One region of the Neobacillus sp. 114 genome, then DNA from elsewhere that is predicted to be linked to it. Evidence: a T-box and tRNA genes for the amino acid it is inferred to sense, from the RefSeq annotation. Region 1 holds a T-box; the other holds one or more tRNA genes.
What was found. A T-box is a leader RNA that pairs with one kind of tRNA and senses whether it is charged. The one in region 1 lies ahead of metG (methionine--tRNA ligase), so its partner is inferred to be a tRNA-Met.
Positions count from the first base shown of each region.

Region 2: it has a tRNA-Met gene. The T-box ahead of metG (methionine--tRNA ligase) is inferred to sense a tRNA for this amino acid. The anticodon was not compared.

Region 1 covers NZ_CP126144.1:1,238,371-1,242,653, reverse strand. The annotation lists gene kynB (arylformamidase) at 1-214, shown strand, start outside; T-box leader at 1,140-1,412, shown strand; gene metG (methionine--tRNA ligase) at 1,469-3,103, shown strand; gene QNN06_RS06145 (undecaprenyldiphospho-muramoylpentapeptide beta-N-acetylglucosaminyltransferase) at 3,129-4,193, opposite strand.
Region 2 covers NZ_CP126144.1:248,678-252,960, reverse strand. The annotation lists gene tsaD (tRNA (adenosine(37)-N6)-threonylcarbamoyltransferase complex transferase subunit TsaD) at 1-312, opposite strand, end outside; gene rimI (ribosomal protein S18-alanine N-acetyltransferase) at 309-758, opposite strand; gene tsaB (tRNA (adenosine(37)-N6)-threonylcarbamoyltransferase complex dimerization subunit type 1 TsaB) at 777-1,478, opposite strand; gene tsaE (tRNA (adenosine(37)-N6)-threonylcarbamoyltransferase complex ATPase subunit type 1 TsaE) at 1,475-1,930, opposite strand; tRNA gene QNN06_RS01370 (tRNA-Asp) at 2,094-2,170, opposite strand; tRNA gene QNN06_RS01365 (tRNA-Met) at 2,174-2,247, opposite strand; rRNA gene rrf (5S ribosomal RNA) at 2,277-2,393, opposite strand; rRNA gene QNN06_RS01355 (23S ribosomal RNA) at 2,478-4,283, opposite strand, start outside.

The DNA.
Region 1 (4,283 bases):
ACGACTGCTTGGACTCGATTTACCATCCGTGGACGCTATTGATAGTAAAGAGCTTTCCGCTCACCATGAGCTTACTCGCTGCGGGATTCATATTTTAGAGGGATTGGTCTTGGATGAGGTAGAGCCAGGGGATTATGAGTTGGCTGCTCTGCCGCTGCCATTGGTGGAGGCAGATGGAAGTCCGGTGCGGGCTGTGATTCGGAAATTAAGATAAGAAGAATCCCTGCCGTTTGGCAGGGTCTTTTCTTTTATGTGAGCAGGGTTGCGGTATTTTTACCCGTAACAGTCTTATTTTTGTTAAAAGGTAAAAATAGAAGGTTTATTTTTACCGTTCCATCCTCCATTTTCAAGGTTCGGGCAAAATAGCGGGCTTATTCTTCCCGTTCTAGCCTCTATTTTCAAGGTTCGGGCAAAATACCGGGCTTTATTTTCCTGTTCCATCATCCATTTTCAGGTTTTGGGCAAAATAGCAGGCTATATTTTTACCGTTCTACTCAAAATTTTCATGTTTCGGGCAAAATAGCGGCCTTATTTTTACCGTTCCACTCAAAATTTTCATGTTTCGGGCAAAATAGCGGCCTTATTTTTACCGTTCTACTCAAAATTTTCATGTTTCGGGCAAAATAGCGGCCTTATTTTTACCGTTCCACTCAAAATTTTCATGCTTCGCGCAAAATAGATGCCTTATTTTTACCGTTCCACTCAAAATTTTCATGTTTCGGGCAAAATAGCGGCCTTATATTTTTACCGTTCTACTCAAAATTTTCATGTTTCGGGCAAAATAGATGCCTTATTTTTACCGTTCCACTCAAAATTTCATGCTTCGGGCAAAATAGATGCCTTATTTTTACCGTTCCACTCAAAATTTTCATGTTTCGGGCAAAATAGCGGCCTTATTTTTACCGTTCTACTCAAAATTTTCATGTTTCGGGCAAAATAGCGGCCTTATTTTTACCGTTCCACTCAAAATTTTCATGCTTCGGGCAAAATAGAGGCCTTATTTTTACCGTTCCACTCAAAAATTTCACGTTTCGGGCAAAATAGCAGGCTTTGTTTTTCCCGTTCAATACTTAAAGCCCATTTTCAAATATTCATTGATTTTGAAAAATTTACCCTTTATAATAAATCCAATATATTCATCATAAGCGATGATGAGGAAAAGTAAAATGACGATACTTTCACCAGAGAGCTTCGGGAGCTGAAAAGAAGCAAAGTGACTCATTTGAACAATGGCCTCTGAGCTCCGTCCTGAACGTTACTCCCTGTAACTAGTAGGCTGCGGCGAGAGTTGGTACTCGTTATCAAAACCACAGTATCGAACATCAACGTTCCGTACTTGCAGAGACTGATTGCGTGAGCAGTTAGTAAATTAAGGTGGTACCACGGGATATTAATATAACCCCGTCCTTATCTATTTTCTATGGATAAGGGCGGGGTTTTTTGTTTTTCAAAAAAGGAGGTAATTGAAATGAATGTATTTATTGGAGGAGCATGGCCGTATGCGAATGGATCGCTGCATCTCGGTCATATCGCAAGCCTTTTGCCGGGCGATATTTTGGCCCGTTACTATCGGCAACGAGGAGAAAATGTATTGTACGTTTCTGGAAGTGACTGCAACGGGACACCGATTGCTATCCGCGCCAAACAGGAAGGTGTTTCCCCAAAGGAAATTGCCGACCGCTACCATAACGAGTTCGACGACAATTTTAAAAGGCTAGGATTTTCATACGATTGCTACACGAGAACAGATTCAGAGCACCACCATAAAACGGTTCAGCAAATTTTCTTGGATCTCATCAACAATGGCTATATTTATAAAAAAGAAATCGAGCAAACGTATTGTGAATCCTGCGAGCAGTTTCTTCCTGACCGATACGTCGAGGGGATTTGTCCCAATTGCGGTCAGCCATCACGCGGCGACCAATGTGATTATTGCTCCACCATGCTGGACCCAATCGACCTATTAGAGAAAAAGTGCAAGCTATGCGGGAATACTCCGGCCATCAGGCAAACGGAGCACTTCTATTTTTCATTAACAAAATTCAAAGAACCGCTCACAAACTTGGTTTCCAGAGCTAAAAAGAATGCTGCCTGGCGGCAGAATGCTATCCAATTAACAGAAAGATATATCAACGAAGGACTGCAAGACCGAGCTGTATCCAGAGATTTACCTGTGGGAATCAGCGTACCCGTAAAAGGATATGAAGAGAAAAAAATCTATGTTTGGATTGAGGCAGTCTCGGGGTATTATTCCGCCAGCAAAAAATGGGCCTTGGATTCCGGAAAAAACGATTCAAAATTTTGGAGTGAGGACGCCATTTCTTATTATGTGCACGGAAAAGATAATATTCCTTTTCATAGCATCATTTGGCCAGCGATTTTACTAGGCATTCAAAACAAAAAGCTTCCTGACCATATTGTTTCGAATGAATATTTAACGCTTGAAAAGAAAAAGATTTCGACCAGCCGCAATTGGGCTGTTTGGGTGCCGGACATATTGGAAAAATACCATCCCGATTCGCTTCGTTATTTTTTAACAATAAACGCCCCTGAGAATCGGGATACTGATTTTTCTTGGAGGGAATTTATTTATAGCCACAACTCCGAGTTGCTTGGCGGGTATGGGAACCTGGTCAATAGGACGTTGAAGTTTATTGAAAAATATTACGGAGGCCATATACCAATTGGTTCTATTAAACCTGATATTCACGCCAAAATAAAAAAGGCCTATCAGACGGTTGGTAAGAGTATTGAAGGCGGGCATTTCAAACAGGCATTAGAAGAGGTTTTCATTCTCGTCCGATTAACGAATAAATATTTTGACGAACAAAAGCCATGGAAACAAATTGCTGAAAATAAAAGCGAATGCGACCAAACCATTTTCAATTGTACGATCGTCATATTGAATTTAGCGCAATTATTAGCACCGTTTTTGCCGTTCTCCAGCAAAGAGGTCAATCAGATGTTTGCTCGTTCCGAGTTTACATGGGAATCTACCGATTCTGTCCCGGACAAAATTACTGGAGTGAAGCCATTATTTGAACGAATTGACGTGAAGGCAATTCAAGATGAATTAGAAAAATTAAATACCCAATCCAATTAAAAAAGCTAGCCTTCGCTAGCTTTTTTTATCTATATTTATTGATTTCCGTAACCAGCGTCTGCAGGGCTTCCCCTTGCTGTGAACGCTTCATATTCTGGCGGATCTCCGCACTTTTTTGGTCAAGCTCTTCCAGATGTTTCAAAAGCGATTCACTAGTTAATTGTTCTTCTTCAAGGGTGAAGGAGAATCCTTTTTGCGCAAAGGCTTTTGCATTTAAAATCTGGTCGCCCCTGCTTTGCTGCAGACCGAGTGGAATAATTAACATCGGGATATTTAATGCCAAAAATTCAAAAATGGCATTGGAGCCTCCCCTTGTAATCACCAGGTCTGTTGCTGCTAAAATATCCGAGAGCTCTTCATGTACATATTCAAATTGCTTGTACCCTGGAACGCCTTCAAGGCTGGGATCAAGATTATTTTTCCCACACAAATGAGCAATTTGGTACTTTACCGTCAGCTCTTTTAGCGAGCCTCTTACTGCCTCATTGATCTTTCTTGCCCCCAGGCTTCCACCCATAATGGTCAGAATCGGCCGGCCGCCATGGAATCCTAGGGAGCGTTTCCCTTTGTCCGCCGAGCCCTCTAAAATTTCCTTCCTTATTGGTGAGCCAATGGCCTTCACTTTACCTTTCGGAAAGTATTTTTCCGTCTCTTCAAAGGATGTAAAGATTTTGTTCGCAAACCGTTGGGAAATCTTATTCGCCAGACCCGGAGTCATATCACTTTCATGGATAAAGATCGGGATTTTTAAAGAACTGGCTGCAATTATGACCGGAACAGACACAAATCCACCTTTCGAAAACACCAAATCGGGCTTTAATTTTTTCAAAACCCTTCTTGCCTCTAGGCAGCCCTTCAACACTCGGAAGATATCCTTAACATTTTCAAAATCAATATACCTTCTCAGCTTCCCGCTGCTTATTCCATAATACGGGACTCCGATTTTTTCAATTAATTCCTTTTCAATGCCCTTTTTGGAGCCAATATATTTTATATCCCAGTCATTTCTTATCTCACTGATGATGGCGAGATTTGGTGTAACATGGCCTGCGGTACCCCCGCCTGTAAAAACAATCGTCTTTTTCGACATTTCTGCCTCCTACAATCTTTGCATAATAGAATAATTATATGAAATTGTTGAAGGCAATACCATCTTTTAGAATTTTATTTTTTCAACAGA
Region 2 (4,283 bases), 990 kb from region 1:
AAACGCAAGTGCTTTGGCGGCATTGACGCCAATTAATAGGGCACCCACCAGACCCGGCCCTTCCGTTACCGCAACGGCATCAATTTCAGTAAATGTTAGATTCGCCTGCTTCAATGCCTCTTCTATCACGATCGTAATCTGTTCAACATGGTGGCGTGAGGCAATTTCCGGAACGACCCCGCCAAACCGTTTATGACTTTCGATCTGCGAGGCAACCACATTGGCCGTTATCTCTCGGCCATTTTTGATAATTGCCACCGCCGTTTCATCACAGCTTGTTTCAATTCCTAATATCAACTGATCATTTTTCATAAATTCACCCACATTACCAGCGCATCCTCCAAATTATCTGAGTAATAATTTTTCCGAATTCCGCCATTTTGAAACCCTAGTTTGCGATAAAGAGACTGAGCGATATGATTCGTTACCCTTACCTCTAATGTCATGCTTCTTGCACCCCTCTCCTGGCAGACGGATATCAGCTTTCGCATCATCATCTCTCCAAGCTTTTTGCCGCGGTACTCAGGAAGAATCGCGACATTCGTCACATGACCTTCATCAATTACAACCCAGACTCCACAATAGCCAATAATTTTATTTTCATGTTCGAGGACGATATAAACAGCAAAGTTATTATTGTGCATCTCATTATAAAATGCTTCCCTGCTCCACGGGGTTGTAAATGATGCATGCTCAACCTCTAATACTTGATCGATATCCTCTTCCCTCATGTAACGAAAAACATAAGAATCTTCCATCTTTCTCTATCCTTATCTTTATAAAGTTTTCCCTTGCGCCTCTAACCACTTTGCTTCCGCTTCTGCTAACCGAATGTAATTAGGGACAAAGGTGTGTACGTCTTCCCCTTGTTTGTCTTTTCCCAGCATGGCCAGCTCGGATGGACGGGGATTGTTTTCTGTTATGCTTGAAAAAACGGCCTGAGAACCTAGTTTCTCTGTTATTCTTTCACGGTGAATAGACAAATCATTGCCGACAAATAGAACCGGTTTGTCCAATTCGGATAACTTCCCTGCCCAGTCAACCGCCATTGTTAGTTGGTCCGGCTCAATTACTTTTAGCTCTCCATTCTCGACTTGATACAGACTTGTATAAACCTGTCCCCGTCTCGCATCGAATATCGGGGAAATAAGCCCGTCAAAATATCGACCTGGCCCTGCTGCCAGAATTTCAAGGCTTGATATTCCAACAAGTGGAATGTTTAAAGTCCATGCCAGCGTTTTTGCTATCGTAACGCCGATTCTAACACCGGTATAAGATCCTGGGCCTTTAGCTACTACAATTTTCGTTAAATTGGACGGCACCCTTTCACAATCCTTCATTAACGTCTGAATGGCAGGCATAATCCGGACAGAATGGTTCTTTTTCAAATTTGTTATATACTCGCCAAGTACTTCCTTCTCTTCTAAAAGCGCGACTCCTAAAGCATAATTAGAAGTATCAATTGCTAAAATGGTCATGCCAAAATCTCCTTACATAATTGCTCATACCGCTCACCTTTTGGTACCAATACAAATCTTCTATGGTCTTCCCGCTCGCGATATAAATAAATAGTCAGCAGTTCCCCTGGCAGCTGGTCTTCAATTAAATGTGCCCACTCAACCACTGAAACCCCATCGCCTTCAAAATATTCATCAAATCCCAGGTCTTCCATGGAATCTGCTACCCGATAGACATCCATATGATATAATGGCAGCTTGCCTTTATATTCTTTAATAATCGTAAAAGTTGGACTGTTAACAGTTTTTTTTATATCTAAACCTTTTGCTAAGCCTTGGGTAAAGGTGGTTTTTCCTGCACCCAAATCGCCCTCAAGTGCAATCACATCTCCCGGCTGCAAAAGCTTAGCCAATCTTGTGGCAAAATGTCCAGTTTCCTCCGCATTAGCTGTCTTCCATTCAAATTGGTTCATAGCATCACCTTTTAACCTTACCATATCTATATCTTCATTTTACCTTAATTACGTGCAAAAAAAACCTTAGGAAGGCTCCTAAGGATGTATTTATATATGTATAAAATAAAAATTGGCATAAAAAAAGCCGAAACGTTGTTTCGTGCTAATTTTTACGTATAAATGGCGGTCTGGACGGGACTCGAACCCGCGACCTCCTGCGTGACAGGCAGGCATTCTAACCAACTGAACTACCAGACCAAATTGCGGGGGCAGGATTTGAACCTGCGACCTTCGGGTTATGAGCCCGACGAGCTACCGGACTGCTCCACCCCGCGATAACAATATAATGTGTTAAATTAACACAGCCTGGCAGCGTCCTACTCTCACAGGGACTTGCGTCCCAACTACCATTGGCGCTGAGAAGCTTAACTTCCGTGTTCGGGATGGGAACGGGTGTGACCTTCTCGCCATTACTACCAGACTATTTTTAGAGGTTTTCATTCCCTCAAAACTAGATAATGCAGAAGAAGTATAGTAAAAACGAGTTCGCCTTACTTAATATGACTTGGTTAAGTCCTCGATCAATTAGTATCAGTCAGCTCCACACGTCACCGCGCTTCCACCTCTGACCTATCAACCTGATCATCTTTCAGGGATCTTACTAGCTTGACGCTATGGGAAATCTCATCTCGAGGGGGGCTTCATGCTTAGATGCTTTCAGCACTTATCCCGTCCGCACATAGCTACCCAGCGATGCCTTTGGCAAGACAACTGGTACACCAGCGGTGCGTCCATCCCGGTCCTCTCGTACTAAGGACAGCTCCTCTCAAATTTCCTGCGCCCACGACGGATAGGGACCGAACTGTCTCACGACGTTCTGAACCCAGCTCGCGTACCGCTTTAATGGGCGAACAGCCCAACCCTTGGGACCGACTACAGCCCCAGGATGCGATGAGCCGACATCGAGGTGCCAAACCTCCCCGTCGATGTGGACTCTTGGGGGAGATAAGCCTGTTATCCCCAGGGTAGCTTTTATCCGTTGAGCGATGGCCCTTCCATGCGGAACCACCGGATCACTAAGCCCGACTTTCGTCCCTGCTCGACTTGTAGGTCTCGCAGTCAAGCTCCCTTGTGCCTTTACACTCTGCGAATGATTTCCAACCATTCTGAGGGAACCTTTGGGCGCCTCCGTTACATTTTAGGAGGCGACCGCCCCAGTCAAACTGCCCACCTGACACTGTCTCCCACCCCGATAAGGGGTGCGGGTTAGAATTTCAATACAGCCAGGGTAGTATCCCACCGACGCCTCCACCGAAGCTGGCGCTCCGGCTTCTCAGGCTCCTACCTATCCTGTACAAGCTGTACCAAAATTCAATATCAGGCTACAGTAAAGCTCCATGGGGTCTTTCCGTCCTGTCGCGGGTAACCTGCATCTTCACAGGTACTATAATTTCACCGAGTCTCTCGTTGAGACAGTGCCCAGATCGTTACGCCTTTCGTGCGGGTCGGAACTTACCCGACAAGGAATTTCGCTACCTTAGGACCGTTATAGTTACGGCCGCCGTTTACTGGGGCTTCGATTCAGAGCTTCGCTTGCGCTAACCCCTCCTCTTAACCTTCCAGCACCGGGCAGGCGTCAGCCCCTATACTTCGCCTTGCGGCTTTGCAGAGACCTGTGTTTTTGCTAAACAGTCGCCTGGGCCTATTCACTGCGGCTCTTCGGGGCTATTCACCCCAAAAAGCACCCCTTCTCCCGAAGTTACGGGGTCATTTTGCCGAGTTCCTTAACGAGAGTTCTCTCGCTCACCTTAGGATTCTCTCCTCGCCTACCTGTGTCGGTTTGCGGTACGGGCACCTTTTATCTCGCTAGAGGCTTTTCTTGGCAGTGTGGAATCAGGAACTTCGGTACTATAATTCCCTCGGCATCACAGCTCAGCCTTATGGCAAGCGGATTTTCCTACTTGCCAGCCTAACTGCTTACACGCACATATCCAGCAGTGCGCTTACCCTATCCTCCTGCGTCCCCCCATCACTCAAACGATAAAGAGGTGGTACAGGAATATCAACCTGTTGTCCATCGCCTACGCCTTTCGGCCTCGGCTTAGGTCCCGACTAACCCTGAGCGGACGAGCCTTCCTCAGGAAACCTTAGGCATACGGTGGATGAGATTCTCACTCATCTTTCGCTACTCATACCGGCATTCTCACTTCTAAGCGCTCCACCAGTCCTTACGGTCTAGCTTCAACGCCCTTAGAACGCTCTCCTACCGCGGACACCATAAGGTGTCCACCCACAGCTTCGGTGATACGTTTAGCCCCGGTACATTTTCGGCGCAGAGTCACTCGACCAGTGAGCTATTACGCACTCTTTA